Regions from separate parts of the Nocardia sp. NPDC003482 genome, predicted to be linked through region 2. Evidence: riboswitches for the same ligand, from Rfam matches in the RefSeq annotation. Region 2 holds a riboswitch; each other region holds the start of a gene.
What was found. Region 2 has a riboswitch for S-adenosylmethionine ahead of ACWDSJ_RS27460 (aminotransferase class V-fold PLP-dependent enzyme). Riboswitches for the same ligand answer to the same signal wherever they lie in the genome.
Positions count from the first base shown of each region.

Region 1: it holds a riboswitch for S-adenosylmethionine, as region 2 does, so the genes downstream of both, ACWDSJ_RS13415 (rhodanese-like domain-containing protein) here and ACWDSJ_RS27460 (aminotransferase class V-fold PLP-dependent enzyme) in region 2, are expected to answer to the same signal.
Region 3: it holds a riboswitch for S-adenosylmethionine, as region 2 does, so the genes downstream of both, metX (homoserine O-acetyltransferase MetX) here and ACWDSJ_RS27460 (aminotransferase class V-fold PLP-dependent enzyme) in region 2, are expected to answer to the same signal.
Region 4: it holds a riboswitch for S-adenosylmethionine, as region 2 does, so the genes downstream of both, ACWDSJ_RS05035 (amino acid ABC transporter permease) here and ACWDSJ_RS27460 (aminotransferase class V-fold PLP-dependent enzyme) in region 2, are expected to answer to the same signal.

Region 1 is NZ_JBSFPI010000007.1:222,669-229,762, reverse strand. Features, by position in the region: gene ACWDSJ_RS13430 (type 1 glutamine amidotransferase family protein) at 1-109, opposite strand, end outside; gene ACWDSJ_RS13425 (dihydrofolate reductase family protein) at 142-666, opposite strand; gene ACWDSJ_RS13420 (O-succinylhomoserine sulfhydrylase) at 747-1,973, opposite strand; gene ACWDSJ_RS13415 (rhodanese-like domain-containing protein) at 1,970-2,386, opposite strand; SAM riboswitch class IV at 2,448-2,562, opposite strand; gene ACWDSJ_RS13410 (Rv0361 family membrane protein) at 2,597-3,031, opposite strand; gene ACWDSJ_RS13405 (FAD-dependent oxidoreductase) at 3,259-4,650, shown strand; gene ACWDSJ_RS13400 (amidohydrolase family protein) at 4,680-5,513, shown strand; gene ACWDSJ_RS13395 (CaiB/BaiF CoA transferase family protein) at 5,588-6,688, shown strand; gene ACWDSJ_RS13390 (LuxR C-terminal-related transcriptional regulator) at 6,755-7,094, shown strand, end outside.
Region 2 is NZ_JBSFPI010000019.1:124,934-132,027, reverse strand. Features, by position in the region: gene ACWDSJ_RS27485 (NAD(P)H-dependent amine dehydrogenase family protein) at 36-1,100, opposite strand; gene ACWDSJ_RS27480 (SDR family oxidoreductase) at 1,111-1,899, opposite strand; gene ACWDSJ_RS27475 (TetR/AcrR family transcriptional regulator) at 2,022-2,642, shown strand; gene ACWDSJ_RS27470 (DUF2752 domain-containing protein) at 2,670-3,122, shown strand; gene ACWDSJ_RS27465 (hypothetical protein) at 3,151-3,339, shown strand; gene ACWDSJ_RS27460 (aminotransferase class V-fold PLP-dependent enzyme) at 3,336-4,649, opposite strand; SAM riboswitch class IV at 4,698-4,811, opposite strand; gene ACWDSJ_RS27455 (LysE family translocator) at 4,862-5,386, shown strand; gene ACWDSJ_RS27450 (flavin reductase family protein) at 5,388-5,852, opposite strand; gene ACWDSJ_RS27445 (YbaK/EbsC family protein) at 5,940-6,413, opposite strand; gene ACWDSJ_RS27440 (2-oxo-4-hydroxy-4-carboxy-5-ureidoimidazoline decarboxylase) at 6,458-6,799, opposite strand; gene ACWDSJ_RS27435 (crotonase/enoyl-CoA hydratase family protein) at 6,922-7,094, shown strand, end outside.
Region 3 is NZ_JBSFPI010000014.1:43,467-50,560, forward strand. Features, by position in the region: gene ACWDSJ_RS22310 (glycoside hydrolase family 19 protein) at 1-738, shown strand, start outside; gene ACWDSJ_RS22315 (hypothetical protein) at 735-1,865, shown strand; gene ACWDSJ_RS22320 (DUF167 domain-containing protein) at 1,903-2,133, shown strand; gene ACWDSJ_RS22325 (YhgE/Pip domain-containing protein) at 2,138-3,388, opposite strand; gene ACWDSJ_RS22330 (tRNA (cytidine(34)-2'-O)-methyltransferase) at 3,437-3,946, opposite strand; gene ACWDSJ_RS22335 (DUF3017 domain-containing protein) at 3,971-4,291, shown strand; gene metX (homoserine O-acetyltransferase MetX) at 4,295-5,434, opposite strand; SAM riboswitch class IV at 5,592-5,702, opposite strand; gene ACWDSJ_RS22345 (TetR family transcriptional regulator) at 5,756-6,409, opposite strand; gene ACWDSJ_RS22350 (MFS transporter) at 6,568-7,094, shown strand, end outside.
Region 4 is NZ_JBSFPI010000002.1:398,468-405,561, reverse strand. Features, by position in the region: gene ACWDSJ_RS05065 (dipeptide ABC transporter ATP-binding protein) at 1-93, opposite strand, end outside; gene ACWDSJ_RS05060 (ABC transporter permease) at 90-965, opposite strand; gene ACWDSJ_RS05055 (ABC transporter permease) at 962-1,915, opposite strand; gene ACWDSJ_RS05050 (ABC transporter substrate-binding protein) at 1,920-3,524, opposite strand; gene ACWDSJ_RS05045 (LLM class flavin-dependent oxidoreductase) at 3,521-4,594, opposite strand; gene ACWDSJ_RS05040 (amino acid ABC transporter ATP-binding protein) at 4,625-5,389, opposite strand; gene ACWDSJ_RS05035 (amino acid ABC transporter permease) at 5,386-6,321, opposite strand; SAM riboswitch class I at 6,334-6,427, opposite strand; gene ACWDSJ_RS05030 (SDR family oxidoreductase) at 6,575-7,094, shown strand, end outside.

The DNA of each region.
Region 1 (7,094 bases), on a different contig from region 2:
AGCTGCCCGGTTCACGCTGCCACAGGCCCCGGTTGATCTGCGCGGTGACGTAACCCGGCTCCCAGTCGGCGAAGGTGTCGTACACGGCCACATGCGCTGTTCTCATCATGACAGTATCCTGTCATATTTGACAGAATGCTGTCAACGGCGGACGCGGTACACGATCTCCACCGAACCGCCGGGCAGCGACCGCGAGCTCTCGAACTCCAGCCCGGTCTCCGGATTCAGCGAATCCGTCAGGCGCATACCGCCGCCCACGAAGAACGGCAGGACCACGAGTTCGAACTTGTCCAGCACGCCGAGCGCGCGATAGGTCTCGATGGTGGCGGGACCGCCGATGAGGTGGACGTCGCCGCCCTGGTTGTCGGCCTTCAGCCGCTCCAGCAGCCGCACCGGATCGCTGTCGAAGGTCACGTCGTCGGGCGTGCCCGCGGGTCGCTCCGAGCCGAGCACGTACACCCGCAGATCCGGCCACGGCCAGCGGTCGGCGGTGAGCGCGGGGACGAAGGTGGTGCTGCCCATCAGCGCCGCCTCACAGGTGCGCAGGAACTCCGCGATGCCGTGACTGCCCGGGCCGTGCGTCGGATCGATCACCTGCGGCGGCCATCCGTCGGGGGTGGTGATGTAGCCGTCGGCCGAGATGCACAGGCGGGCCATGATCCGCATGGGAACGTCCTTTTCGTAGGGGTCACGGAAAAGGACGACGCCGCCCGCCGGAACTCATCGGCGGGCGGCGTCCGGGAAACTCAGGCCAGGGCCTGCTCGAGATCGCGCAGCAGATCCTCGACGTCCTCGAGGCCGACCGAGACGCGTACCACGCCGTCCGTGATGCCCACGGCCGCACGGCCTTCCGGCCCCATGGCGCGGTGCGTCGTGGTGGCCGGATGCGTGATGAGGGTCTTGGCGTCGCCCAGATTGTTGGAGATATCGATGACGCGCAGCCGGTTGAGCACCTCGAAGGCGCGCTTCTTGGCCGCGCCCTCGCCCGCGCCGTCGCCGACCCCGAGTTCGAAGGTGACGACGGTGCCGCCGCCCGACATCTGCTCGCGGGCCAGCTCGTACTGCGGATGTGATTGCAGGAACGGGTATTTCACCCAGGCCACGGCCGGATGCCGCTCCAGGAACTCGGCGATCCGCAGCGCGGAGGACACCGAGTGCCGCACCCGCAGGGGCATGGTCTCGAGGCCCTTGAGCAGCGTCCACGCGTTGAACGGGCTGAGCGCCGGACCGGTATGGCGCATCAGCGTTTTCACCGGGCCGTCGATGTAGTCGCGCGGGCCCAGGATCGCGCCGCCGAGCACCCGGCCCTGGCCGTCGATGTGCTTGGTGCCCGAGTACACCACGACGTCCGCGCCCAGGTCGAGACTGCGTTGCAGCAGCGGGGTGGCGAAGACGTTGTCCAGCACCACCTTCGCGCCCGCGGCGTGCGCGAGGTCGGCGACCCGGCGCACGTCGACGAGGGTCTGCATGGGATTGGAGGGCGTCTCGAAGAACACCGCCCGCGTGGGCTTCGACAGCGCCTCCTCCCACTGCGCGATGTCCTCGCCGTCCACGAACACCGTCTCCACGCCCCAGCGCGGCAGGATCTCGTTGCAGACCACGAAGCACGAGCCGAACAGGCTGCGCGCGGCGACGAGGCGATCGCCGTTGCCCAGCAGCGCGCCGAGCGCGACGAAGACCGCGGCCATCCCGCTGGCGGTCGCGAAACACGCCTCGGCGCCCTCGATCTGCCGCATCCGCTCCTCGAACATGGCGACAGTGGGGTTGCCGTAGCGCGAGTAGACGAAGTGCTCGATATCGCCGGTGAACGCGGCCTCGGCCGCCTCGGCGCTCTCGTAGACGAAGCCGGAGGACAGGTACAGCGCCTCGGCGGTCTCCTCGAATCCGGAGCGGCGCAGCCCGCCGCGCACGCTGATCGTCGCCGGGCCGACGCCCTCGGGCAGGGGACGGTCGAACGCCCCGCCGCTGATCACGACTGCCTCCAGGGCAGGCCGCGGGCGCGCCAGCCCGCGCCGCCGCGATGGCCGTTCGCGTCGAGCGGTCCCTCGAAGCCCTCGAGCACGTTGTAGGCAGGGGTGAAGCCCGCGGCGGTGGCCGCCTCGGCCGCGCCGATGGATCGCTGGCCCGAGCGGCACAGGAAGATCACCGGGGCGTCGTCGGGGCGATCGCCGAGCACCTGCTTCAGCTGATCGACGAAACGCGGATTGCGCGAACCGGTTCCGTCGACCCATTCGATCAGGGCCGTCGGCCGGTCGATTCCGCTGGTGTCGGGTACGCCGACGAACCGCCATTCGGCGTCGGTGCGTACATCGACGAGAACCGCGTTCGCGTTGTCGCGCAACAGGTCCCACGCCTGCTGCGGATCGATGTCACCCGCGTAGCTCATGATCGTGCCTCACCGGGACAGCGGCGACTCTGCTCGTTCATCCGAATCGAACCTCCTCGAGAATCCACGCTTGCCGCGCCGGGATTCGACGCGTGCCAGGTCGTCACCCGGAGCACCCCACCGCGGAGGAGGGTTGCCGGCCAGCGAGCCGGGGCTTGGCGCTGGCGCTCATGACCTCCGAAGCAGAGTGCCTGGTCAGCGGGTCGCATGTCAAACGTTGCAGACGAGCCAATGATCGCCCGCGCGGACCAGGTTCCAGGTCACGGTCCGCTCCCGGCCGTCGACGCGGCTGGTCACCGTGGCCCGCGCGCGGTCGCCGTCGATGACGGTGTCGCGCACGCCCGCGATCTCCACGTGCTTGCCCACCGCGTCCGGTCCGAGCGGCGACTTGGCGGCGTCGAATTCGGCGCAGGCCGTGGTGGCCCGGCGTTTCGCGTCCGAATCCGCTTGCGCGGTCGCGAAATTGCGCGCCGCGATCGCGACCCGGTCGGAATCTGTGACATTGTTCTCAGCCGGGCGCAGCACGGCCAGCAGCACGATGCCGACGATCACCAGCACCGCGAGCACGGCCGCGGCGATGAACGGGACCGGCGAGCGAGTGGTCTCGCGCTGGTCGATCGGAGTCGGCTCGACGGCATCGGTCATGCGCCCATCATCGCCGGTCGCCCCCAGTGTCCGGAATCACACTCGAATTACCCGACGCGGACCGGGAATATCGGCCATAGCTGCCACCGATAGAATCGCTGGAACCCCGAGGCAGCAACGCCGGGGACGCAGGGGCAGGATCCCGGACCGCACGTCAACTTAGCCTAAGCTAAGAAAGACGGCTAAGACATGACGACAGAGTTCTCGACCAGAGGGTGCGCGTAGATATGACCGAACACAGTGCAGCGAACCGCCCACTGCGCATCGCGATCGTGGGCGCCGGACCGGCCGGAATCTACGCCGCCGACGCGTTGATGAAGTCCGACGCCGAGGTGAGCATCGACCTGTTCGAACGGATGCCCGCGCCGTTCGGGCTGATCCGCTACGGCGTGGCGCCGGACCACCCGCGAATCAAGGGGATCATCACCGCCCTGCACAAGGTGCTCGACAAGGAGCAGGTGCGGCTGCTGGGCAACATCGACTACGGCAGCGACATCACCCTCGAGGAGTTGCGCCGGTTCTACGACGCGGTGATCTTCTCCACCGGCGCCAACGCCGACCGCGATCTGCGCGTCCCGGGCATCGAGCTGGACGGCTCCTACGGCGCCGCGGACTTCGTGTCCTGGTACGACGGGCATCCCGACGTGCCGCGCGAGTGGCCGCTGGACGCGGAGAAGGTCGCGGTCCTCGGCGTCGGCAACGTGGCCCTGGACGTGGCGCGCGTGCTGGCCAAGACCGGCGACGAACTGCTGCCCACCGAGATCCCGCCGAACGTGTACGAGGGTCTGCGCGCCAACAAGGCGATCGAGGTGCACGTGTTCGGCCGCCGCGGTCCGGCGCAGGCCAAGTTCACCCCGCTCGAACTGCGCGAACTCGACCACTCCCCGACCATCGAGGTGATCGTCGACCCCGAGGACATCGACTACGACGAGGGTTCCGAGGCGGCGCGGCGGCACTCCAAGCAGGTCGACATGGTCTGCAACACGTTGGAGCAGTGGGCGATCCGCGATGTCGGCGACCGCCCGCACAAGCTGTTCCTGCACTTCTTCGAGGCGCCCGCCGAGGTGCTCGGCGACGAGTCGGGCAAGGTCGTGGGCCTGCGCACCGAGCGCACCCAGCTCGACGGCACCGGCAACTGCAAGCCCACGGGCAAGTTCACCGAGTGGGACGTGCAGGCGGTGTACCGGGCGGTGGGCTACCTGTCGCAGAACATCCCGCAGCTGCCCTTCGACGAACAGGCCGGGACCGTGCCGAACGAGGCGGGCCGGGTGCTGTCGAACGAGGACGCCGACGGCGACGGCCGCTACCTGCCCGCGACCTACGTGACGGGCTGGATCAAGCGCGGCCCGGTCGGCCTCATCGGCCACACCAAGGGCGACGCCAACGAGACCATCGCCTGCCTGCTCGACGACGCCCCGAACTTCACCCCGGCCCCCGAGCCGGATCCGGAGGCGGTCACGAAGTGGCTGGAGGACAAGGGAATTCCGTTCACCACCTGGGCGGGCTGGTACCGCCTGGACGCGCACGAGCGCTCGCTGGGCGAACCGCAGGGCCGCGAACGGGTCAAGGTCGTCGAACGCGAGGACATGCTGCGCGCCAGCGAGCCGCACAAGGTGTGACCCCGTGACCGCCGAGGCATGCTGAGCACGTGTTCGACACCCACCTCCACATCATCGATCCGCGCTTCCCGCTGATCGAGAACGAGGGCTACCTGCCTCGGCCGTACACCATCGCCGACTATCGAAAACGCATGGCGCGCTTCGAGATCGACGGCGGCGCCGTGGTCAGCGCCTCGTTCCAGGGCGCCGACACCGCGTTCATGATCGCGGCGCTGGCCGAACTCGGGCCGAACTGGGTCGGGGTGATCAACCTGCACCCCGACGCCACCGACGAGCAGATCGTGGAGCTCGATCGGGCGGGCGTGCGCGCGCTGCGGTTCAACCTCAAGCGGGCCGCGGGCGATATCGTCGCGCTGACCCGGCAGGCGCTGCGCGCGCACGCGCTGGTGGGCTGGCATGTGGAGCTGTACATCGACGGGTCCATGCTGGGCTCGCTCGAACCGGTCATCTCGAAGCTGCCCGCGCTGTCGATCGATCACCTGGGTATGTCCGACGTCTGCCTGCCCTACCTGCTGGACCTGGTCGATCGCGGGGCGCGGGTCAAGGCGTCGGGGTTCGGCCGGGTCGCGATGGATGTGCCGAACGCGTTGCGGCGCATCCACACCGTGAATCCGGACGCGCTGATGTTCGGCTCCGACCTGCCCGGCAACCGGGCCGGGCGGCCGTTCCGGGACGCCGATGTGGCGATCATCGCCGACGCGGTCGGGACCGATATGTACAAGGTGCTCGACGACAACGCCCGCGCGTTCTATCGGCTGCCGCGCAAAGCCCGCCCGGTCCACGGGGATTCGGCCCCCACCCTGCGGTTGGACCGTTCCCAGCTGCCGCCGGGCGACACCCGACCGCTCCCGGTGATCGAATAGGGCCGGTGCCGAACCGGCCGGGCACCCCTTATTGTCGTACTGACAACAGGATCGACGACGAACCGAGGTAGGGCGTGAGCACTCCATCCACCGCCACCAAGCAGGGCCCGCTCGTGGGCATTCGGGTTGTTGAACTGGCGGGCATCGGGCCGGGGCCGCACGCGGCGCTGCTGCTCGCCGATCTGGGCGCCGACGTGGTGCGGGTGCAGCGGCCCGGCCTGTTGCCCGGCTTCATGGAACGCCCGCAGTGGCGGGGCCGGACCATCGTCGAGGCGAATCTGAAGGATCCGGCCGAGATCGAGCGCGTGCTCGGGCTGGTCGACAAGGCCGATGTGCTCATCGAGGGTTTCCGGCCGGGCGTCACCGAGCGCATGGGCCTGGGCCCGGACGTGGTCCTCGACCGCAATCCGCGCCTGGTGTACGGGCGGATGACGGGTTGGGGTCAGGACGGCCCGCTGGCCGACCGGGCCGGGCACGACATCAACTACATCTCGCTGACCGGTGTGCTCAACGCGATCGGGCACCGCGGCGAGCGGCCGGTGCCGCCGCTGAACATGGTCGGCGACTTCGGCGGCGGCTCGATGTTCCTGGTCTTCGGCATCCTGGCCGCGCTGGTGGAACGGCAGTACTCGGGCAAGGGCCAGGTCATCGATGCCGCGATGATCGATGGCGCGCTGGCGTTGTCGCACATGATCTGGGGCATGAAGGGCATGGGCCTGTGGTCCGACGAGCGCGGCAGCAACCTGCTCGACACCGGCATGGCCTTCTACGACACCTACGAGACCGCCGACGGCAAGTACATGGCCGTGGGCGCGATCGAACCGCAGTTCTACGCCGAACTGCTGAAGGGCCTCGAGATCGAGCCCGAGGGTCTGCCGCACCAGATCGACCCGAACGGTCAGGAGCAGCTGCGCAAACTGTTCGCCGAACGGTTCAAGACCCGTACCCGGGACGAGTGGGCGGCCGTGTTCGAGGGCACCGACGCCTGCTGCACGCCGGTGCTCACCCTGTCCGAGGCCGAGCGGAACGCGCACATCGTCGCCCGCACGGGGCTGATCGAGATCGACGGCGTCGTACAGCACGCGCCCGCGCCGCGGTTCTCCCGCACCCCGGGCGGCGTGCCGACCCCGCCGCCGTCCGAGGCCACCCCGATCGACCAGGTCTGGGCCTCGTAAGCGCTTGTTACCCATCGGTGTTGGTTCGCGCGGCCGGCGCTCACCGGGGCCACTAGAGTGAGTCGTATGGCTCGCAACTGGCCGATGATCGAGCGCGCGGGGCACCTCGAGTCGATTCGGGCGGCCCTCACCGGTCCCGAATTCGTCGGCGCGGTCCTCACCGGGGACGCCGGGGTGGGCAAGACCACCCTGGCACGGCAGGCCACCGCCGCGCTGGGCGCGAATGTGCGCTGGGTGGCGGGCACCGAATCGGCGCGCAGCATTCCGCTCGGGGTGTTCGCGCACATGGTCGGGGTCTACACCGCGCACGATCCGGTCACGTTCATGGCGGCCGCGCGCGAGGCGCTGCTCGCCGACGGCGAGGTGATCATCGGCGTCGACGACGCGCATCTGCTGGATCAGTTGT
Region 2 (7,094 bases):
ATCCGTAACACCGCCGTCATCCGGCGACGGGGCGATCAGGACACCAGCCCCCGTCCCGTGGTCAACGGCAGGTCCAGCGCGGTGAGCAGTCCCGGCGCGGCCTCGACCACCGCGGGGATGGCGCTCACCAACCGAGCGGCCGTCCCCACCACCCCGGCCTTGGCGTGATCACCCCCGCTGTACAGCTGGAGATCCAGCTGATAGTCCGGCTCGCCCTCGATTTCGACTCGGTAGCAACCCTTTCCGGCGGGTTGCGGCCAGTCGGGGGCCAGGGCGGGGTGCAATCGGGTGACGTGTTCCAGGGCCAGCACCTCGCGTCCGGCGCGCAGGCCGCTGAGCCGGAAGCGGAGGGCGGCCGCGGTGCCCGCCGCGACCTCGCGATCGGCGACGCGGAGGGCCTCCGTGGCGGGGAGGCGTTCGAATCGCTGTGTGACGTCGTCCAATTCGACGTCCAGCGCGGCGGCGAGTTGGCGGATGACGCTGCCCCAGGCCAATGTCAGCACGCCGGGCTGCAGGAGCATCGGCAATTCGTCCAGCGCGCTGCCGAAGCCCATGATGTCGAACAGGACCTTGGGATTGTCGTAGGTCGAGTAGTCCATGATCTCCGAGCAGACGACCCGGTCGATGCGTTCGCAGCCGCTGGTCAGCAGCAAGGGGAGCCAGTCGTTGGCCCAACCGGGGTCGATGCCGTTGACCCACAACGACGCGCCGCCCTCCCGAGCGGCTGCGGCAATCGGCTCGATGGCCTCGGAAGGCAGTGTGCCGTAAGGGTATTGGAGGAACACCGGGCTGCTGGACACGACATTGATGCCCGCCCGGAGGAAGGTCTTCAGATCCTCCACGGCCTCCATCAACCGGTCGTCGGCCATGGCCGTGTGCAGGATGCAGTCGGGGCGCAGGTCGATCAGGGATCGGGCGTCCGTCGTGGCCAGCACCCCGGTCGGCCGGTCCAGTCCGGCCAGTTCGGCGGCGTCTTTACCGGCCTTGGCGTCGCTCGAGACCCAGACGCCTGCCAATTCCAGTTCCGGCCGGGCCAGAATGGACCGCAACGCCCACCGGCCCACATTGCCCGTGCTCCACTGCACTACGCGATACGTCATCGTCGGCTCCTCACAGATCCGGAATGCCCAGTTCGAGATTCGGGCTCTCGATGCCGCCGTCGATCTCGAGCACCTTGCCGGTGACGTAACCGCCCGCGGCCGAACACAAATAGACGATGCCCGCGGCGATCTCCCACGGTTCGCCGAGGCGGTGCAGGGGGGTGGCCGCCTCCATCGTCGACTTCACCTCCGGGTTCTGGGCGACCACCTCCAGGGCGGAGGTCAGCACCGAACCCACCGCGATGGCGTTGACCCGGACGCGGGGCGCGAGATCCGTTGCGGCCAAACGGGTCCAGTGCGCGAGGGCGGCCTTGGCGGTGCCGTAGGCGAGGAAGCCGCGGCCGGGGGAGCGGCCCATCATCGAGGAGATGTTGACCACGCTGCCGCCGTCGCCGCGCAGCATGTGCGGGACCGCGGCCCGGGTGAGGGCGTGCGCGGTGGAGACATTGAAGCGGAACGCCTCCTCCAGGAATTCCGGCGTGGTGGTGAGGAAGGTGTTCGGCATCGTGCCGCCGACATTGTTGACGACGATGTCGAGACGGCCGAATTCGGCCGCGGCGGTGTCGGCGAAGGCGGTCACCGCCGCCAGATCCGACAGATCGCAGGGCATGGTGAGGGCGCGGCGGCCGAGCGCCCGGATCTTGTCGGCCACCTCGTCGAGCTGGGCGGCGGTGCGGGCGGCGATGGCGACGTCGGCCCCGGCCTCGGCCAGGGCGAGGGCGGTCGCGGCGCCGATGCCGCGGCCCGCGCCGGTGACGACGGCGACGCGGCCGTCGAGCCGGAAGGTGTCGAGAATCATCGCGACGGGTCCTCCTTGGAACTGCTGAGCGCGTGATGAGAGTCACAAGCAGTGTTAAGAACGAGCGCTTAACTGTCAAGGAGTCGAGTTCAACACCCAGGTGGCGGGCTATTCTTCCGGATGTGGAACCGACTACGGCCCGGGAGCGGCTCATTCTCGCGGCGGAACGGCTGATCGCCGAGCGCGGCGCGGCGGTCCCGCTGCGCGATATCGCCACGGCCGCGGGGCAGCGGAACAACTCGGCCATCCAGTACCACTTCGGTTCGCGCGACGACCTCGTCGCGGCCGTGGTCGAGCACCGGATGGCGACGCTGGAGGTGCGGCGGCTCGAGCTGCTGGCCGAACGCACCGCTGACGACGTCCACGACCTGCTGTGGGCGCTGGTCGTGCCGATGTTCGAGCTGAGCGCGCGGCACGGCATCGACCACTACGCGCGCTTCCTCGAGCGCATCCGCGCGCATCCGTCGGTGACCGACGCGGCCAATCTCGACGACGAGAACCGCGCCTCGGTGCGGATCATCATGCGCGGTCTCGAGCGCGCCCTGCCGAATCTGCCCGCGCGCCTTCGGATTCGGCGATTGCGGACGCTGCCGACCGTGTTGTTCGCGCTGCTGGCCGATCACGAGCGGGCGATCGAGGCGGGCCGCGTCGATCCGGGGGACACCGCGGCGTGGGCCGAGGTGGTGGACATGCTCGCGGGCGCGCTCACCGCCCCGGTCTCCCAACACAGCGCGAGCCGTTGAGGTTTCGACGCGCTACCGTGGACGATTGTGGACACCGCGCACGTGTTGCCCGGCGGACGGGGCGAGATCCGGCCGGGGTGGCGAGCCCTCGGGCAGCCGCTGCTCGTCGCCGGGGTGGCGGCCGGGGCGGCGGCGGTGCTGCACTTCCGCGATCCGCACGTATCCGGTTCCTACGGCATCTGCCCGTTCTACGCGTTGACCGGCTGGTGGTGTCCCGGCTGCGGCGGCCTGCGGGCGATGCACAATCTCACCGAGGGCCGGGTGCTCGACGCGGTGCACAGCAATATCGTGGTGCTGCCGCTGCTCGTCGCGTTCGCGGTGTGGTGGGGCGGGTGGGTGCTGCGTCGCTGGCGCGGGCAACCCGGCAGCGCGGTGTCGTTCACGCTGAATCGCACCGGCCTGATCGTGGTGCTGACCGCGCTCACGGTGTTTTCGGTGGTGCGCAATACGCCGTGGGGCGGCTGGCTGGCCCCGGTGTGAGTGCCGCCCGGGCGGGCATGCTTTCGATATGAGTGATTCGTTGAAGGCGCGCGTGCGCGAGAAGATCCTGCGGCAGTTGAACGAGGACGGCCGCCCCGACCCGGAGCAGGACGATACGCGACAGGTGTCGGTGGAGAGCGATCTCGAGGCGCTGGACGCGGTGGCCGACGACGATCCCCTGGTCGAGCGCCTCGCCGAACGCTATCTGGTCCCCTAGAACGAGCAGGGCGCCGCGCCCGCGACGCCGTCCAGTCCGGGCCGGGTCTCCGGCACCGGATTCCACTGCCCCGCGGTGCGCGCGTAGTTCCAGGCCGGACCCCGCTCGACCAGGGCGGCGATCGCCTCGACGAGCCGGTCCACCTCGGCGGCGCCGGTGCCCAGGCCGATGCTCGCGCGCAGCGCCCCGTCCACCCCGAGGCGGGCCAGCAGCGGATGTGCGCAGAAGCGCCCGTCGCGCACGCCGATCGCGTGTTCGGCCGACAGGTATGCCGCGACCCGGCCCGGTTCGAAGCCGTCGACGGTGAACGCGACGATGCCCACGCTGTCGGGGCTGTCCGGCCAGATGCGCAGGAACCGAACGCCCGCAACGGCTTTCAGGCCCGCGCGCAGGCGCTCGGTGAGTTCGCGTTCGTGCTCGAGCACCGCTCGCTCGTCGAGCGCGGCGAGCGCGTCGCAGGCGGCGGCGAGGGCGGCGACGCCGAGCACGTTCGGCGAACCCGCCTCGTGCCGTTGCGGTGCGGGCGCCCAGGCGACCTCGTCGACGCCCACCTCGGTGACCGCGCCGCCCCCGGCCAGATACGGCGGGGCGGCGTCGAGCCAGTCGCGGCGGCCCACCAGCACGCCCGCGCCGAACGGCGCGTACAGCTTGTGGCCCGAGAACGCCAGGTAGTCGATGCCGGTGGCGCACAGGTCGATTCGCCGATGCGGGGCCAGCTGCGCGGCGTCGACGAGCAGCCGCGCGCCGCACTGATGCGCGACGGCGGCCAGCCGATCCAGCGGCAGCACCTCGCCGGTGACGTTCGACGCGCCCGTGACCGCCAGCAGCGCCGCGGGTTTGGCGCACAGCTCGGCCACGACGCGGCGGATGGTCTCCTCCACGGTGTCGGCGGCGGGCACCACGCGGCGGCCGCGGCGGGTCCAGGGCAGGAGGTTGGCGTGGTGCTCGATGTCGAGCACCACGGTGTCGCCGGGCACGCACGCGGCCAGCAGGTTCAGCGCGTCGGTGGTGTTGCGGGTGAACACCACGACCTGATCGTCGGCGCTGTTCAGGAAGCGCGACACCGAACCGCGGGCGGCCTCGTAGCAGTCGGTGGAGATCCGGGAGGCGTACCCCGCGCCGCGGTGCACGCTGGCGTAGTAGGGCAGCAGTTCGGCGATCCGGTCGGTGACCCGTTCGAGGGCGGGGGCGCTGGCGGCGTAGTCGAAATTGGCGTATGCGCGAGTTCCGCCCTGCACCAACGGAACTCGCAGATCACATCCGGAGACGCGGGCGAGGGCGGTGCGGGTCTGTTCGAGTACGGCGGTCATCGAAGAAAATCCCTTCGGCTCAGGGACTCCGGGGGGATCGGTGATCGGAGTCCGCGCTTGCCGCGCCCGGTCGGGCTACGGCCCGGTCGTCACCCGGAGCACCCCACCGCGGAGGAGGGTTGCCGGCCAGCAAGCCGGGGCTTCGCGCTGGCACTCATGACCTTGGTGGAAAAGGCTGGCAGATCGAGGGCCGGGCTGTCAAGAATGGACCGATGAGTGTGTCGGTGCTGCTCGGATTCGTCGGGCTGTGTGTGCTGCTGTCGGTGACGCCGGGACCGGATACGTTCCTGGTGCTGCGGTACGCGCTGGCGGGACGACGACCGGCGATCGCGTCCGGCATCGGTTCCGCGCTGGGCGGCATCGGCTGGGCGATCGTGGTCGCGGCGGGCGTGGCGGCGCTGCTCGAGCAGTCGGCGACGACCTATCGGGTGGTGAAGGTGATCGGCGGAATCTACCTGGTGTACTTGGGGATTCGCACGCTGCTCGCGCGGCGGCGGGCGAACACCGCGACCGCGGCCGAGGCGCCGCGGTCGGTGACGGCGCGGTCGGCGTTCGCCGCGGGCTTGCTGTCGACGATCGAATCCGCCGTCGCCGCAATCGAAATGGTGTTGCTGGCGCTGGCCGCCGCCCGGCTCGCGGGCCTGCTGCGCCGGGAGCGGGTGCGCGATCGGCTCGAACGGCTCAGCGCCGGGGTGCTGGCCGCCCTGGGCATCGGGACGGTGGCCTCGGCGGCCTGAGTCACTCCAGCTCGGCGGGCCGGTGGTAGGCGCCCTGGTAGTACACCAGCGGCGCGCCGACCGGATTGTCGTCGGTGTTGTCGTACACCCGGGTCACCAACCCGACGACGAGCGTGTGATCGCCGATCGGGATGGTTTGCTGCACGGTGGCCCGCACCCAGATCGGGGTGTCGTGCAGCACCGGCTCGCCGGTCTCGAGGGTCGACCACAGCGAGGTGTCGGCGAAGCGTTCCTCCGCCGCGCGCGAGAACCGCCGCGCCAGCGCGTGCTGATGTTCGCCGAGGAAGTGCACGACCACCGAATCGGCCGCGAGCATGGCGGCGAGGCTGGAGGAGGTGTGCGCGATATTGAACGAGATGAGCGGCGGTTGCAGCGACAGCGACGCGAAGGAGCTGGAGGTGAAGCCGACCGGGCCGGTGGCCGCCCCGATGGTGACGATCGTCACCCCGGCCGGATAGTGCCGCATCGCGGCCCGGTACTGCGCCGACGTGATGCCGCTCAGATCCTCCGGCACGCGTAGTCGATCGCTCACGTCTCCAACCTACTTCTTCGATCAGTCCACATCGATCGCCAAGCCCGCGGTGATGCGGACGAGCTCGGGAAACGAGGTGCGGAACACGGTGTTCGGATGCCCGGCCGCGGCCCACAGCTCACGATGGCGCGCCAGCGCGTTGTCGACGTAGGTGGGGAGATTCGCCGGATGCCCGACCGGTGCGACGCCGCCGATCGGCTGCCCGGTCACCTCCCGGACCAGCGCCGCGGGCGCCCGGGTGAGGGTGCCGTCGAGCCGCTCGCCGGTGCGCGCCACATCGACCTGATGGGCGCCGGAGACCAGCAGCAGCACCGGCTCGTCGTCGAGCAGGAACACCAGCGATTTGGTGATCGCGCCCACGTCCACCCCGAGCGCCTGCGCGGCCTGCTCGGCGGTGTGGGTGGGTTCGGACTGGGTGACGATCACGCCGTGGTGTCCGCGCGCGATGAGCGTGTCCGAGACCCGGGACGCGACCGGGGGCAACGACCTGCGCATGGCACCCAGCCTAGAGGCCGGGCGAGGGCCCTGCCCGCCGAAAATCAGTATTCGGGATAGCCTTCGACGGGGCCGAGCACCCGATCGAGCCGAATTCGCGTGATGCGCGCCAGTTCCGCCACCGACCGGTTCGAAACGGGCTCGCGCGCAAGCGAATCGAACATCCGATCGCGGTCCGCCGGGGACAGCGCCCGCAGTTCCACCTCGACGGCGGTGTACAGCGTCTCCCGGGTGGGGTAGGGGCGTCCGTCGGCGACCTTCTCCGCCCAGGTGACCGCGCAGCAACACGAGTAGAGCGTGTGCACCGCGCGGGCGCGGGGGAGTTCGTTGAACGCGTCCAGGCCGAGACCTTGGTAGAGCGACATGAGGGCCTCCGGAGCCGTCACGCGAAGAGATAGGACTCATATGGTCCGTCCGCGATCGGCCGGAAAACACCGCGACACCGGTTATTTGACGCAGGTTTTACACGCCCTGCCGAAGCGTCGGGCGAGGTCGCTACGCTGGGCGGATGACCGAATGGAAGGCCTTCACCGTCGCACGCGACGGCCACGTCGCCCGGGTGACCCTGACCGGCCCGGGCAAGGGCAATGCCATGGGCCCGGATTTCTGGCGCGAGCTGCCGCTGATCTTCGGCGAACTCGACGCCGACGCCGAGGTGCGCGCGATCGTGCTGACCGGATC
Region 3 (7,094 bases), on a different contig from region 2:
GGGGAGCAGGCGAAAACGACGTCGCTCGACGCTCCGGATGGGGAAGGTGCGGACGGAGAGGCCGAAACACGTTGTGCCGGTGCCACTGCGGATGGAGAGGAGAGCGAGCAGGCCGCTACACAACCGACCGAGGACGGGGCGGGTGAGGGCGAACCGACTGTGCCGGACCTGCCGGTGCTCGAACCGCCGCCTCTCGACGGGATCAGTGTCGAACAATTGACGGCCATCATGCCCGGTCTGCCAACAGATCTGGCCGAGCGGTATCTGCCCGCGCTCAATGCGGCCCTGTGGGAGGGCGAGATCACCACGCGGTTGCGTCGGGCGGCGTTCCTCGCCCAGCTCGCCCACGAGAGTGGGCAGCTGCGATATTTCGAGGAGCTGGGCGATGACGAATACTTCCGGCAGTACGACCCGGATGGGGCCAATCCGGCGGCGGGCAATACCGAGCCCGGCGACGGGCCGCGGTATCACGGGCGTGGACCCATCCAGTTGACCGGGCGGGCCAACTATCGCGAGGCGGGCGCGGCGCTCGGGCTGGACCTCGAGGGAGACCCCGAGCTGGCCGCTCGGCCCGATATCGGGTTTCGAATAGCCCAGTGGTACTGGAGTTCCCGCGACCTCAACCATCTCGCTGACGCGGCCGTTTTCGTGGCGATCACTCGGGCGATCAACGGCGGTTATCACGGCCTCGCCGACCGCGAGGCGTACTACTACCGAGCATTGGAGGTGCTGCGATGAGCCGAAACTCCGGTCCTCGCCGGTGCGCGGTGGCGGTGGTGTTGTTCGGGGTGGCCTTCTCGGCCGGATGTGCCGGTGGGCAAACTCGCACCACCGCAACGCAATCCGTCGCCTCGGTGCGTGACGATACGATGGCGCAGGCCAGGGGACACCCGTTCGTCTACTACGTCCGCGGCGGCGAGCTCGTGCTGGCCACCCCGGAACGGACCATCGCCCGACATCGGGGCACGTACACCGAATTCGGCTTCACGCAGGACAATTCGCGAATCTATGCGCTCGACGGCGCGGGCGGACTGACGTCCTTCGACATGGCCGCCGGAGCGGAGTCCCACCGTATCGACTGCCACTGCACCAAGGTCTTCCCCTTGGCGGGCGCCTCGGTCGGCTGGTGGCAGCCCGACGGATTCGCCGAATCCGACCTCTCGTCGCCGAAACCGATTGTCTCGAAGGAGGTTCGGATGCCACCGCCCCGAGATCCCCTCACCCCGGGCAACGTCTTGTCCGGTCCGCAGCTGCTGGCCGCGCACGCGAACGGGTTGATCCTCGATCTGACCGAAGCGCCGCCGGGCGTGACCTGGGCCGTCAACCACCTGTTCCAGGTCGACACCGCCACCGGCGCCGCGCGCGAGCTGGGCCGCGTCGAGGGCGTGAATATGCCGCTAGTCGCCGGCGCGTTCCGGTCCGACGGCCGCGAGGCAGCATTCATCGGACACGCTCGCGACGGAAATACCTGCGGCAGAGCGCATCTGGTCTCGGTTCAGTTGCCCGAGGGCCGGATCGACACGCAACGTCTCCCCGTCGAGTCCACCTGTTCGGCGATCACCGATCTGCGCTGGGCCGGTGCCACGGCGATCGCGACCGGATTGACGTGGGAACCGACGGCCCCAGAACGACTGACGGGAACGGAAGTGTGGACCCGCACCGGCGGCCAGTGGGACCGTCGTGGCGACACCGCCACCCTCCGCTACGGATCGCTCACACCGCAGGCCACCCTGCGCGTCAAGCACACCGGAACCGAGGGCGTGCACGCGGTTCAGTCCGGTGACCTGGTGCTGTCGAGCGCCACCGAGACGCGGGTGCTGGCTCACGATGTCATCGACGTCCGGCTGCCGTGGGTACTGCCGTGAACGCTACGGTGTCGGAAACCGAGGACAGGAGCCGCGCGTGCCGACCGTGGTCCGGGCGACCATCAAACCCAACAGCGGGAAGGGCCCGCTCGTCGAGACGCTCGACGACGGAACCCTGCTGCTGTACGTCCGGGCGCCCGCCGCGGAGGGGAAGGCCAACAGAGCGGCGATCGAACTGCTGGCCGAACACTTCGGCGTGGCCAAGAGCCGGGTGCGGCTCACCGCCGGGGCGACCTCGCGGTACAAACGCTTCGAGATCGGCGACTGAGCGGTCACTCCTCGGCGGTCGACGAGCGGGCTTGCAGCCGTTCGTATCCCAGCGTCGCCAACATCCCGACCACGACCGCGAAGCAGACGCCCACCGAGCACATCACCAGCGCCCGGGTGAGTCCGGCCGCCGCGCGGGCGTCGAAGTACAGGATCGAGCGCACCCCGAGGAACACCTGATGCATGGGCTCGAATTCGGCCAGCGCCCCGTACAACCGGGGCGTCGCCTGCACCGGCATGATGCCGCCGGAGGACGGCAGGCCGAGCGCGATGAACACGAGCATGTTGATCGGCATGCCCAGGTTGTTCAGCACCGGCAGCCGCAGCGCGGAGGCCACCGCCGAGACCACCGCCAGATTGGCCAGCGCCGTCATCCCCACCGCGAGCGAGGCGAACATGCTGAAACCGAACAGGGTCAGCCGATGATCGACGGGCATACCGAGCCAATAGGCGATCAGCTCGTAGCAGCCCGCCATCACCAGGGCCACGACCGCGATCAACGCCCACTTGAAAAGCAGTGCGCGCCAACGGTTCACCTTGGGGTCGTCCCGGGTGACGGTGTCGACGCCGATATTGATCAGCATGCTGCTGGTGAAGCCCGCGAACACCACCAGCAGCGTGTAGTAGAAGGCGGAGATGCCGTTGGCCGTGCCCTCGGGCAACGGCGCGAACTGGGTGGTGGTGACCTGGGCGGGCGACGAGAGCGTCACCAGCGCCGCGTCCGACATGACCACCCCGTTCGCTCGCGCTTGTTCGGTGGTCGTCCCGCCCAGGCGCTTGTCGACCTCGGTGAGTACGGGCGTGAGCAGCTGGGTGGTGAGCGCGATCGCGGTCGTCCCCGCGCGCGGATTGGTCCGCAGTTCGATCCCGGGCGCGGTGCCCGTGCCCGCCGCGGGCCGGGTGAGCGCGGACAACCGGTCGCTGAAGTCCTCGGGAATCACGATGGCGCCGTAGATGTTTCCCACCGACATCAGCCGATCGGACTCCGCGGCGTCGACCACGTGCCACTGGATCCGACCCGCCGGGAACGCCGCGCGCACCTGCTCGGCCACCCGCGCGCCCTCCGGCCCCCGATCGGTGTTCACCAACGCCAGCGGAAAGTCGTGCAGATTCCGTTGTGGATGCAGCACACTGCCCAGGTACGACAGCGCGAGCAGGGTCAGCAACCCCATCGCGATGACGAGCGGGACCGCCCACGTCTTGTGCTCCCAGCGGGAACCGTCGTCCGTGTCGTTCTCGTCGGTCGTCGACGTCACAGCGCGACGCTAACAGCACATCCGTGGCAATTCGCCGCCGACATGCGGTCACACCGCGCCCGGGAACCCCAACTGCCGCCACGCCTCGTACACCGCCACTGCCGCCGCGTTGGACAGATTCATCGACCGCCGTCCGGGCAACATGGGGATCCGCACCTGATCGGTCACGCGCGGATCGGCGAGCACCTCCTCGGGCAGCCCGGTCGGCTCCGGCCCGAACAACAGCACATCGCCCTTGCGGAACGCGACATCGGTGTTCCACGTCGTCGCCTTGGCCGTGAACGCGTACACCCGCTCCGGCCGAATGAATTCATAAGCCGCGGAAAGGTTTTCATGCACGGTCACCGAGGCCAGGTCATGGTAGTCCAACCCCGCCCGCCGCAACTTCGGCTCCGACAGATCGAACCCCAACGGCTCCACCAGGTGCAGCTCACACCCCGTCCCGGCCGCCAGCCGAATGGCATTGCCGGTATTGGGCGGAATACGAGGCTCGAAGAACACCACATGCAGCACGTGCCTCAGTATCTCGAGCCGTCCCGTGCGGTTCGCCGCGGGCATGACCCCTGATGCCAGAATGGCAGCGTGACCGATGCGCTCGAACACTCGCACCCTCATCAGCACGGGCCGGTGGGGCGGTTTCTCCGGACGAATCTGCCGATTCTGCTGGTGGTGGCCGTGCTGGTGGTGGCCGTGGTGTTCGTGGCGCAGGATCGGTGGCGGCGCGGGGCGTTCTTCATCGGCGGGGCGACGTTGCTCGCGGCCGCGTTGCGGTTGTGCCTGCCGACCGTGCGGGTCGGGTTGTTGGCGGTGCGCAGCAGGCCGTTCGATGTGGGGGCCTACACCTTGCTGGGCGGCAGCATCGTCGCGCTCGCGGCGACGATCAGCAGCCTCGGGGTGGCCTGAGCGTCAATCGCGGGCGGCGCGAGCGAGTTCCATCGTCTCGGCCAGCAGCTTGCCGACGGCCTCGGTCTCGGTGAGGAAGCCGTCGTGGCCGTCGCGGGAACGGACCACCTCGAGTTCCTTGCAGCCGGGGAGCAGATCGGCGAGCTCCTGCTGGGTGCGCAGCGGGTAGAGGCGATCGGAGTCGACGCCGCCGACGATGCACGGGACGGGGGTGGCGGCCAGCGCGGCCTCGATCCCACCGCGGCCGCGGCCGACGTCGTGCCGGTTCATCGCCTCGGTGAGCAGGACGTAGGTGGCGGGGTCGAACCGCTGTACGAGCTTCTCCGCCTGGTACTCCAGGTAGCTCTGCACCGCGTAGCGGCCGCCGTGCCACGGGTCCTCGTCGGCCTGACCGTGATTCTCGAAGCGGTGGTCGAGTTCGAACTCGGTGCGGTAGGTCAGGTGCGCGATGCGGCGGGCGATGCCCATGCCGGTGGTCGGGCGACGGCCGGTGCCGTGGTAGTCGCCGCCCTGCCAATCGGGGTCGGCCTTGATGGCGGCGATCTGCGTGGTCTGGGTGCCGATCTGATCGGCGGTGGCGCGCGGCCCGACGGCCAGCACCAGCGCGGCGCCGACGCGGTTGGGATGGCCGATCATCCACTCCAGTACCCGCATACCGCCCATCGAGCCGCCGACCACGGCGGCCAGCCGCGACACGCCCAGCAGATCGAACAGCGCCACCTCGGCGGTCACCTGATCGCGAATGGAGATCTCGGGAAACCGTGAGCCCCAAGGCTTTCCGTCGGGGGCGAGGGACGCGGGCCCGGTGCTGCCCTTGCAGCCGCCGAGCACATTGGTGGCGATGACACACCACTCGTCGGTGTCCAGCGGCAGACCCGGGCCGACGACGCCGTCCCACCAGCCGGGCAGCGGATGCAGTGCGTCGGGCGCGCCGACCACGTGCGAATCACCGGTCAGGGCGTGCTCGACCAGCACGATGTTGTCCAGGTCGGGCGAGAGCTCGCCCCAGCGCTGCACCGCCAGCTCGACGTCGGGGATCGTCGCGCCGCTCTCCAGGCGCACGTCCCCGATGGCGATCGTCTCCAGACGACCGTCGGCCGGGGGAAGCAGCGCGGCCGCCGAGGTGCTCGATTCGATACTCACGGTCACCGGGCCGCCGCCGTCCGAAGGGCACACACGATGTCGATGGTAACGGTCGGGTTACTCATAGCCTGCTCCTATGGGTCGCCGGACTGGGCTTGCTGGTGTTATCGGACGAGAGCCGACAACAGCAACAGCGCATTCGCGGGGACCTCCTCGATCGTCGCGCTTGCTCCCGACCCTCGGGAGCCCGGTCATCACCCGGAGCACCCCACCGCAACTGGAGGGTTGCCGGCCAGCGAGCCGGGGCTTGGCGCTGGCGCTCATGACCTTTCGAAAATGGTAGCGGATCGGCCGAACCGGACGCGAGACGGTCTCGGCGGCCTAGCCGCGCGCCTGCGCCATCGGTACCGCGCAATGCTGGATGAACTCGGCATAGGCCGCCTTGACGGCGCGAATGTTGGCCTCCGCGGACACGTTCGGGGCGCAGTCCATCGACGGCGTCTCGCATTCCATTCCGGCCCGCATGATCGCGTTCCACGTGCCCGCGATGACGCGCACGGTCAGCGAATCGGGGTCCGCGCCGATGCGCTCTGCGATAGCGGAATGGATCTCGATGGTCTTGGTGTCGGCGATGTCCATACTGCGGGCGCGCACGGTGGCGCTGCTGCGGGTGATCCGCTGCATCTGCTGGAACCACTCGAACGGCGGTTCCGCGCCCGCGAGGCTGTTGGTGACCACGGTCAGGAAGGTGTCGTGCAGGGCGACGAGCTCGTTGCCCGTGACGGGCTGCTTGCGCAGCTCGGCCCCGAGGACCCTGCCCATCTCCTCGATGGGCGCGAGGACGATGTCCTCCTTCAGCTCGAAGTACCGGTTGACCGTGCGCGGCGAGACGTCGGCGGCATCGGCGATCTGCTCGACGGTGGTCGCGTCGAACCCCTGGGCATCGCACAGGCGCAGCGCCACCTCGATGATCCGCCGCCGGGTCTGCTGCTTCTTGCGCTCCCGGAGGCCGAGCTGGGTAGGTGACTCGAGCATGACCCCATCCTATCGCCAACGGCTCTTATTGTGACGAGATACGTCAAATGTCGCACTACGACATTTTTCTCTTGACGCCACTTGGCGGACGGTGACAGGATTGCTGTCACGTTCCAACGACGCGACGGAACTGCTTCTTCCACTCAGGAGTCCCCCTCATGACAGAAACCGGGACCGCAGAACTCGCTCCCACTCAGACCTCGACCGGGTCCAAGAGCCCGACCCGGTGGTGGGCCCTCGGCGTGCTCGCCTTGGCCCAGCTCATGGTGGTTCTCGACGCCACCATCGTCACGATCTCGCTGCCGTTCGCCCAGCGCGATCTGAACATCAGCGACGGCGACAAGCAGTGGATGCTCACCGCCTACACGCTGATCTTCGGCGGCCTGTTGCTGCTCGGTGGCCGCCTCGCGGACTACCTGGGTCGCCGCCGGATGTTCCTGGTGGGCCTGGTCGGCTTCGCCGGCGCCTCCGCGCTGGCGGGCCTCGCCCAGAACGCCGCCGAACTGTTCGCCGGGCGCGCGTTGCAGGGCGCGTTCGCGGCCGTGCTGGCGCCCGCGGCGCTGTCACTGGTGTCGGTCACCTTCACCGAGGCGCGCGAAAGGGCAAGGGCCTTCGGCGCTTTCGCGGGTGTGTCCGCGGGCGGAGCGGCGATCGGCCTGATCGCGGGCGGCGCGCTCACCGAGTA
Region 4 (7,094 bases), on a different contig from region 2:
CTCGAGCGAGACGCCGCGCACGGCGACCGTGGCGGGATATTCGACCCGCAGATCCGTGATCCGCAGCAGCGGTTCGGTGCCCCGCGCGGTCATCGGGCGCCGTCCTGTCCGAGGGCGCGGGCGATGCGCTGGGCGGCGAGCACCACCGCCACGATCACCAGACCCGGCAATGTGGTCATCCACCACGCGGTGGCGAGGTAGTTGCGGCCCTCGGAGATCAGCGAACCCCATTCCGGCGTCGGCGGCACCGCGCCGTACCCGAGGAAGCTCAGCGACGAGACCGCCAGCACCGCGACCCCGAACTCCACCGCCGCCAGCGCGGCCACGGGCGCGTAGGCGTTGCGCAGGATGTGCCGGGCCAGCACCGTCGGCCAGCGCACGCCCGCGGCGAAGGCCGCCTCCACATACGGCGCGCGCCGCACCCGCAGCACCTCCGCGCGCATCACCCGCGCGAACCGCGCGATCAGCGCGACCCCCACCGCGACGGCGACATTGCGGGTGCCGAAGCCGAGCACGGTCACCAGGGCCAGCGCGGTCAGCAGCTCCGGAATCGACAGCAGCACATCGACGATCCGCATGGTCACCGAATCGACCACGCCGCCCAGCGAACCCGCGACCAGGCCGATGAGCGATCCGACCACCAGACCCAGCAGCACCGCGGCCACGGTCGCGGTCAGCGACAGCGCCGCCGCGTGCACGACCCGGGTGTAGAGGTCGCGGCCGAGGTTGTCGGTGCCGAACCAGTGCCGCGCGCTGGGCCCGCGCAACTTCTCCGCGGGCACCCCGACCAGCGGATCGCGGCCCGCGAACAGCGACGGCACCACCGCCCAGCCGGTCACCAGGATCAGCAGCAGCACCGCCGAGCCCAGAAAGATGTTGTCCCGCAGCGTCTTTCCGACACTCGACCACGCGGGGACGCCGAGCGGGGTGACGTCGGCGGGGGAAGCCGCGGCCGCGTCCGTCATCTGTTCGCCTCCGATCCGGTGACCCGCACGACCCTCGGATCGAGCAGGGGAAGAACGAGGTCCACGGCGAGATTCACCAGCACGAAGGCCACCGCGGTGAGCACGACGATGCCCTGCACGACGGGAATGTCCTGGTTGAGCACCGCGGTCTGGGTCAGCCGACCGATGCCCGCGCGCGAGAACACGGTCTCGACGACCACCGATCCGGCCAGCACCGTGCCGACCCACACCCCGGCGATGGTCAGCGCGGGCGCGACCGCCGGGCGCAGCACGTGCCGCAGCTGAATCCACCGGCGCGAGGCGCCTTTGGCGAAGGCCACCTCCACGAACGGCTGCCGCCACGTCTGTGCGAGCCCGCTGTAGAGCACCTGCGCGATCACCGCCCCCACCGGAATCGCGAGCGTCACCGCGGGCAGCACGACGCCCTTCAGCCCCGCCCCGCCGAAGGCCGGGAACAGCCGCAACCGGAACGAGAACAGTTGCAGCAGCAGCAAACCGACCCAGAACGTGGGCGCGGCCGCGCCGATCGGCGGCAGCGATGTCAAAAGCCCGCGCAGCCAAGCCCTTCGGGTGTAGGAGGCGGCGAGGGCGAGCGCGCCGCCGACCACCACCGCCAGGGCCAGCGTCAGCGCGGCCAGCGCGAGCGTGGACGGCAGCGCCTCCGCGATCGCCCCGGTGACGGTCTGGCCGGTGGTCAGCGACCGGCCCAGATCGCCGCGCAGCGCGTGCGTGAGCGCGGTCCAATACTGTTGCCACAGCGGCTGATCCAGCCCGTAGCGCGCCCGCATCTCGGCGATCGCGGCCGGATCGACGGGGGTGCCGGGCGTGGCCCCGGCCGCCAGTTCCACCGGGTCGCCGGGCAGCAGGTACAGCACCGCGAACGAGCCGGTGAACGCCGCCCACAGCACGGCCACGGCCTGCGCCACGCGGACGATCAGATAGCGGGCCATCGGATCACCGTCCCCGCAACCAGGCATCGTGGAACTGCAACCGGCCCGACGCCTCGAACTTCAGATCCACCACGGTGCTCGCGGCGCCGATCGCCTGGGACAGCTCGACCGTGGGAATCCACAGCCCCTCGTCGAGCACCAGCCGCTGCGCCTGTCCGATCAGCTGGGCGCGTGCGGCGGGATCGGTGGCGGCGAGTTCGTCGGTGAGCACCTGGTCCAGTCGCGGAATCGGGCCGCGCCGGTTGAGGTTTCGCTGGTCCACCCCGAAGGTGGTGCGCAGGATGTCGCCGTCGGCGCGGGTGGTGTTGTAGTAGGTGACGTCGAAATCGCCGCTGTTCTGGCGAGCGGTCGCCTCGTTGCCGGACACCAGTTCCAGCCGCAGCTCGATGCCGACCGCGCGCACCTGCTGCTGCACCAGTTCGAGAATGGCCTGGTTCCCGGCGAACACCGCGCTGAACAGCACCCCGAACGACAGCCGCTGCCCGTCCTTGACGCGAATGCCGTCGGGACCCGGCGCCCAGCCCGCCGCGTCGAGGGCGCGGCGCGCGGCCTCGGGGTCGTGGCGCAGCTGATCCGACAGGTCGGCATAGCCGGGGGTGGAGCTGGCGAGGGTGCTGGTGCCGGGCTTGAACTGCGGACCGAGGACGGTGTCGACCAGTTCCTTGCGGTCGATCGCGGTGCGCAGCGCCGCGCGCACCGCCGGATCGCGCAGCGGCCCGCGAGTCACATTGGGCTGCAACCCGAACGGGATGCCCGGATTCGCGAAGGTGAGGACCTTCCCGCCCGCCGCCTCGATCTGCGGGGCGTCCTGCGGCAGCGCGTCGCTCACGGCCTCGAGCTGTCCCGAGGACAGGCTGCCGGTGCGCACGCCCGATTCCGGGATGACGGTGAACACGATGCGATCCAGATACGCCTCGCCCTTGTTCGCGAAAACCGCCGAGCCCCAATGGTATCCGGCCCGCTTCACCAGGGTCGCCGAGGCGCCCTGCTTGTATTCGGCGTAGGTGAACGGCCCGCTGCCGATATTCGTGCCGAGGCAGCGTTCGTCGGCCGACTTCGCGGTGTCGGCGTCGGCGAGAATGCCCAGCTGCGGGGTCGAGACCGCCTGCAGGAACTGGGCGTTCGGCGCGGCGAAGTCGACGCGCGCGGTCTGCGGGTCCACGACCGTGGTGCCGGTGTATCCGGCCAGATAGCTGGCCCCCAGCGGCGCCTTGACCCCGCCGAGGCGCACGATCGCGTCGAAGTTCTTGCGCACCGAGTCGGCGGTCAGCGGGGTGCCGTCGCTGAAGGTGACGCCCTCGCGCAGATGGAAGGTGAAGCTGCGCGCGTCGGGCCCCACGGTCCAGGAGTCGGCGAGCCACGGCACGATCTTGCCGGTGGCGGGATCCTGATCGACCAGCGAGTCGACGATCTGGCGGGCCACGTAGATGGTCTGATTGGTCCCCGCCTGCGCGGGATCGGAGCAGGTCGGCGCCTGGGACAGGCCGTAGCGCAGGGTGCCACCGGGCCGCGGCGGACCGGCGTCGTCGCCTCCGGCGGAGTCGGCGCCACACGCGGCCAGCGAGACGGTCGCGGCCAGAGCGCCGAGCAGGGCCAGGGGTCGTTTCATCGGGTGGATCCTTCGGTGAGATGTCGCCGCGCGCCCAGCGGGCGGCTCGGGATGCGGCGGCGCAGTTCGGGCGCGACCTCGGCCTGGAACAGCTCGAGGCTCTCGCGGTGCTGTTTGTCGGTGAACCCGTCGCCGTCGGCGGACAGGTGGATCACCTCGTGGCCGAGCCGCTCGTGATAGCGCTCGACCTTGTCGAGCACCTGCTGCGGGCTGCCGATGAGCGCGGAACTGCGCTCGACGAAGTCCTCGACGGTGTCGAAGACGATGGGCTGGTTGTGCTTTCGCGCGATCTCGAGCCGCGCCCGGAAGATCGGCTCGTACGCGCGCACCGCGTCCTGCGAGTCACGGGCCACATGGAATCCGGCGGTGCCCGCGCCCACCAGCGCCGCGGCCGGATCGTGACCGTGCGCGGCCCAGCGCTCGCGGTAGTGGTCGATCAGCTCGGCGTACGGCTCGATCGGGTAGGTGACGTTGGCCGAGAACACCGGATCACCGTGCGCCGCGGCGTATTCCATCGATTCGCGGCTGGTCGCGCTGCCGTGCCAGATGCGCAGCCGCGGCTGCAACGGCCGCGGCAGCGCCTTGGCCGCGGTCAGCGACGGGCGGAACCGACCGCTCCAGGTGACCGAATCGTTCGCCCACAGCAGCCGGAACAGGTCGTAGCCCTCGCGGTTGCGATCCCACTGATCCTCGGTGGTGACATGGAACAGCTGCGCCTGCGCGGCCCCGTTGCCCTTGCCGATGATCAGCTCGAGCCGCCCGCCCGACAGATTGTCCAGGGTCGAGTAGTCCTCGAAGGCGCGCACCGGATCCAGCAGGCTCAGCGTGGTCACGCCGGTGAACAGCGCCAGCGACGAGGTGACCGCCGCGATGTGGCTGAGCACCACCGGCGGCGACGACGAGATGAACGGATCCTCGTGCCGCTCACCGACGGCGAAGCCGTCATAGCCGAGTTCCTCGGCGAGCCGGGCGCTTTCGACCACCCGGCCCAGCCGCCGCGCGGGCGTCTCGACCGCGCCGGTGACCGGATCGGGCCGGTGGGTGATGAGAGTCAGCAACAGGAATTTCACGCGCGGTGTCCTTCGAACTCGGCGGGGCCGCTAGAGCACATGGGCGAGGAAGGCTCGGGTGCGGGCGTGGGTGGGGTTGTCCAGCACCTGGGCGGGCGGACCCTGTTCCACGATCCGGCCCGCGTCCATCAGCACCACGGTGTCGGCGACCTCGCGGGCGAAGCCAATCTCGTGGGTGACGATGACCAGGGTGGCCCCGTCCCGGGCGAGGTCGCGGATGACGTCGAGCACCTCGCCGACCAGTTCGGGATCCAGCGCCGAGGTGGGTTCGTCGAACAGCACGACCTGCGGGCGCAGGGCCAGCGCCCGCGCGATGGCCACGCGCTGCTGCTGGCCGCCGGACAGCCGCCGCGGATACTCCCGGGCCTTGTCCGCCAGCCCGACCCGGTCGAGCAGTTCCAGCGCCTCGGCCTCGACCTCGGACCGGCGCCGCCGCTGCGTCGAAACCGGCGCCAGCGCAACGTTTTCCAGCACCGTCAGATGCGGGAACAGATTGAAGTTCTGGAACACGAAGCCGATGCGCGCCCGCTGCCGCAGGATCTCGCGCTCGCTCAGCTCGTGCAGTTTCGCGCCCTTGCGGCGGTAGCCGACCATCTCCCCGGCCACCCGCACCGTGCCCGCGTCGACCTTCTCGAGGTGATTGACCACCCGCAGCAGCGTCGACTTCCCCGAACCCGACGGGCCCAGGATCGCCGTCACCTCGCCGGGCCGCACCGCGAGATCGATCCCGCGCAGCACCTCCTCGGACCCGAAACGTTTACGCACGCCGCGTAATTCGACCGTGTACTCGCTCACCGGCGTTCCCCCGTGATCTCGGTGATCTTGGCGCGCACCCGCTGCCACGGCGTGCGCGGCAGCTCGCGTTGGCTGCCCTTGGCGAAGTGGCGCTCGATGTAGTACTGCGCGACGCTCAGCACGCTGGTGAGCACGATGTACCAGACCGTCGCCACCATCAGCAGCGGCACCACCCGGCCGTTGCGGCCGTAGACGACCTGCACCTGGTAGAACAGCTCCGCGATGGCCATCACCGACACGATCGAGGTGCCCTTGAACAGGCTGATCACCTCGTTGGCCGCGTTGGGCAGGATGCCGCGCATGGCCTGCGGGGCGACGATGGTGAAGAACTGCCGCCGCCACGGCAGGCCCAGCGATTTGGCCGCCTCCAGCTGGCCCGGATCCACGGAAATGATTCCGGCGCGGATGATTTCGGCCGAGTAGGCCGCCTGGTGCAACGCCAGCCCGATCACGGCGGCGGTGAATCCGCTGAGGACGCCGTTGACGTCGAAGCTGAAGAACGCCGGGCCGAACGGGATCCCGATCGACATCCGCTTGTACAGATAGGCGATGTTGAACCAGAACAACAGCTGCACGATCAGCGGGATGGAACGGAACGCCCACACGTACACCCACGCGATGACCTGCAGCACAGGGATTTTCGACAGCCGCGCCACGGCCAGCCAGATGCCGAGCAGGAAGCCGAACAGCGTGCCCCAGAAGGTGAGCTCCACGGTCAGCCGCAGCGCCGCGAGCACCGACGGCGCGGTGAAGTAGCGGGCGAACGTGGACCAGTCCCAACCGGGATTGGTGATCAGCCCGTGCGCGAACTGGGCGACCAGCACCAGCGCGACCGCGCCCACCAGCCAGCGCCAGGGGTGTCGCGTGCGCACGACCGGCAGGGCGTCCTCGGTGGTGTCGGGGACGGAGTCGACAGCGGCCACTGTGGTCATGGGAATCGCGATCCTCCATCGGTCCTGGCGGTAGCACCCGCACCCGGCTCCCGGGGGGTTGCTGCGGTCTCGTCGAGCCAGGTCTCTCAACCGCTCTGGATGGGTGGATTCGAAATTAACGGACGAACGCGGTGGGTGTCTGCCGTCCCGATCAGCGTGAGTCGAACTGTTGGCAGCGCTCGCTGTGTACAACAATGTTCGTAATAGCTAGGGTGTGGAAAACTGTGTGGTTCCACATCGTCCAGGGGAGTTCATGAGGGATCTGACCGATCGGAAATGCCTCGTCACGGGGGCGGCCAGCGGCATCGGCCGGGCCACGGCCGTGGCCGCCGCGCGGGCGGGCGCGCGCGTGCTGCTCACCGACATCGCCGCCGACGGCCTCGCCGAGACGGTCGAGCTGATCCGCGCCTCCGGCGGCGAGGTCCTCGACGCCCACCCGATGGACATCACCGACCACGCGGCCGTCTCGGCCTGGGCGGACCGGGTGCACGCCGAGCACGGCAGCCTCGACGTGGTCATGAACATCGCGGGCATCTCCGCCTGGGGCACGGTGGAGAACCTCGAACACCGGCACTGGCGGTCCATGGTCGAGGTGAATCTGATGGGGCCCATCCACATCATCGAGGCGTTCGTGCCGCCGATGGTGCGCGCCGGGCGGGGCGGGCATCTGGTGAACGTGTCCTCGGCGGCGGGCCTGCTCGCACTGCCCTGGCACGCGGCCTACAGCGCGGCCAAATTCGGGCTGCGCGGGATCTCGGAGGTGCTGCGCTTCG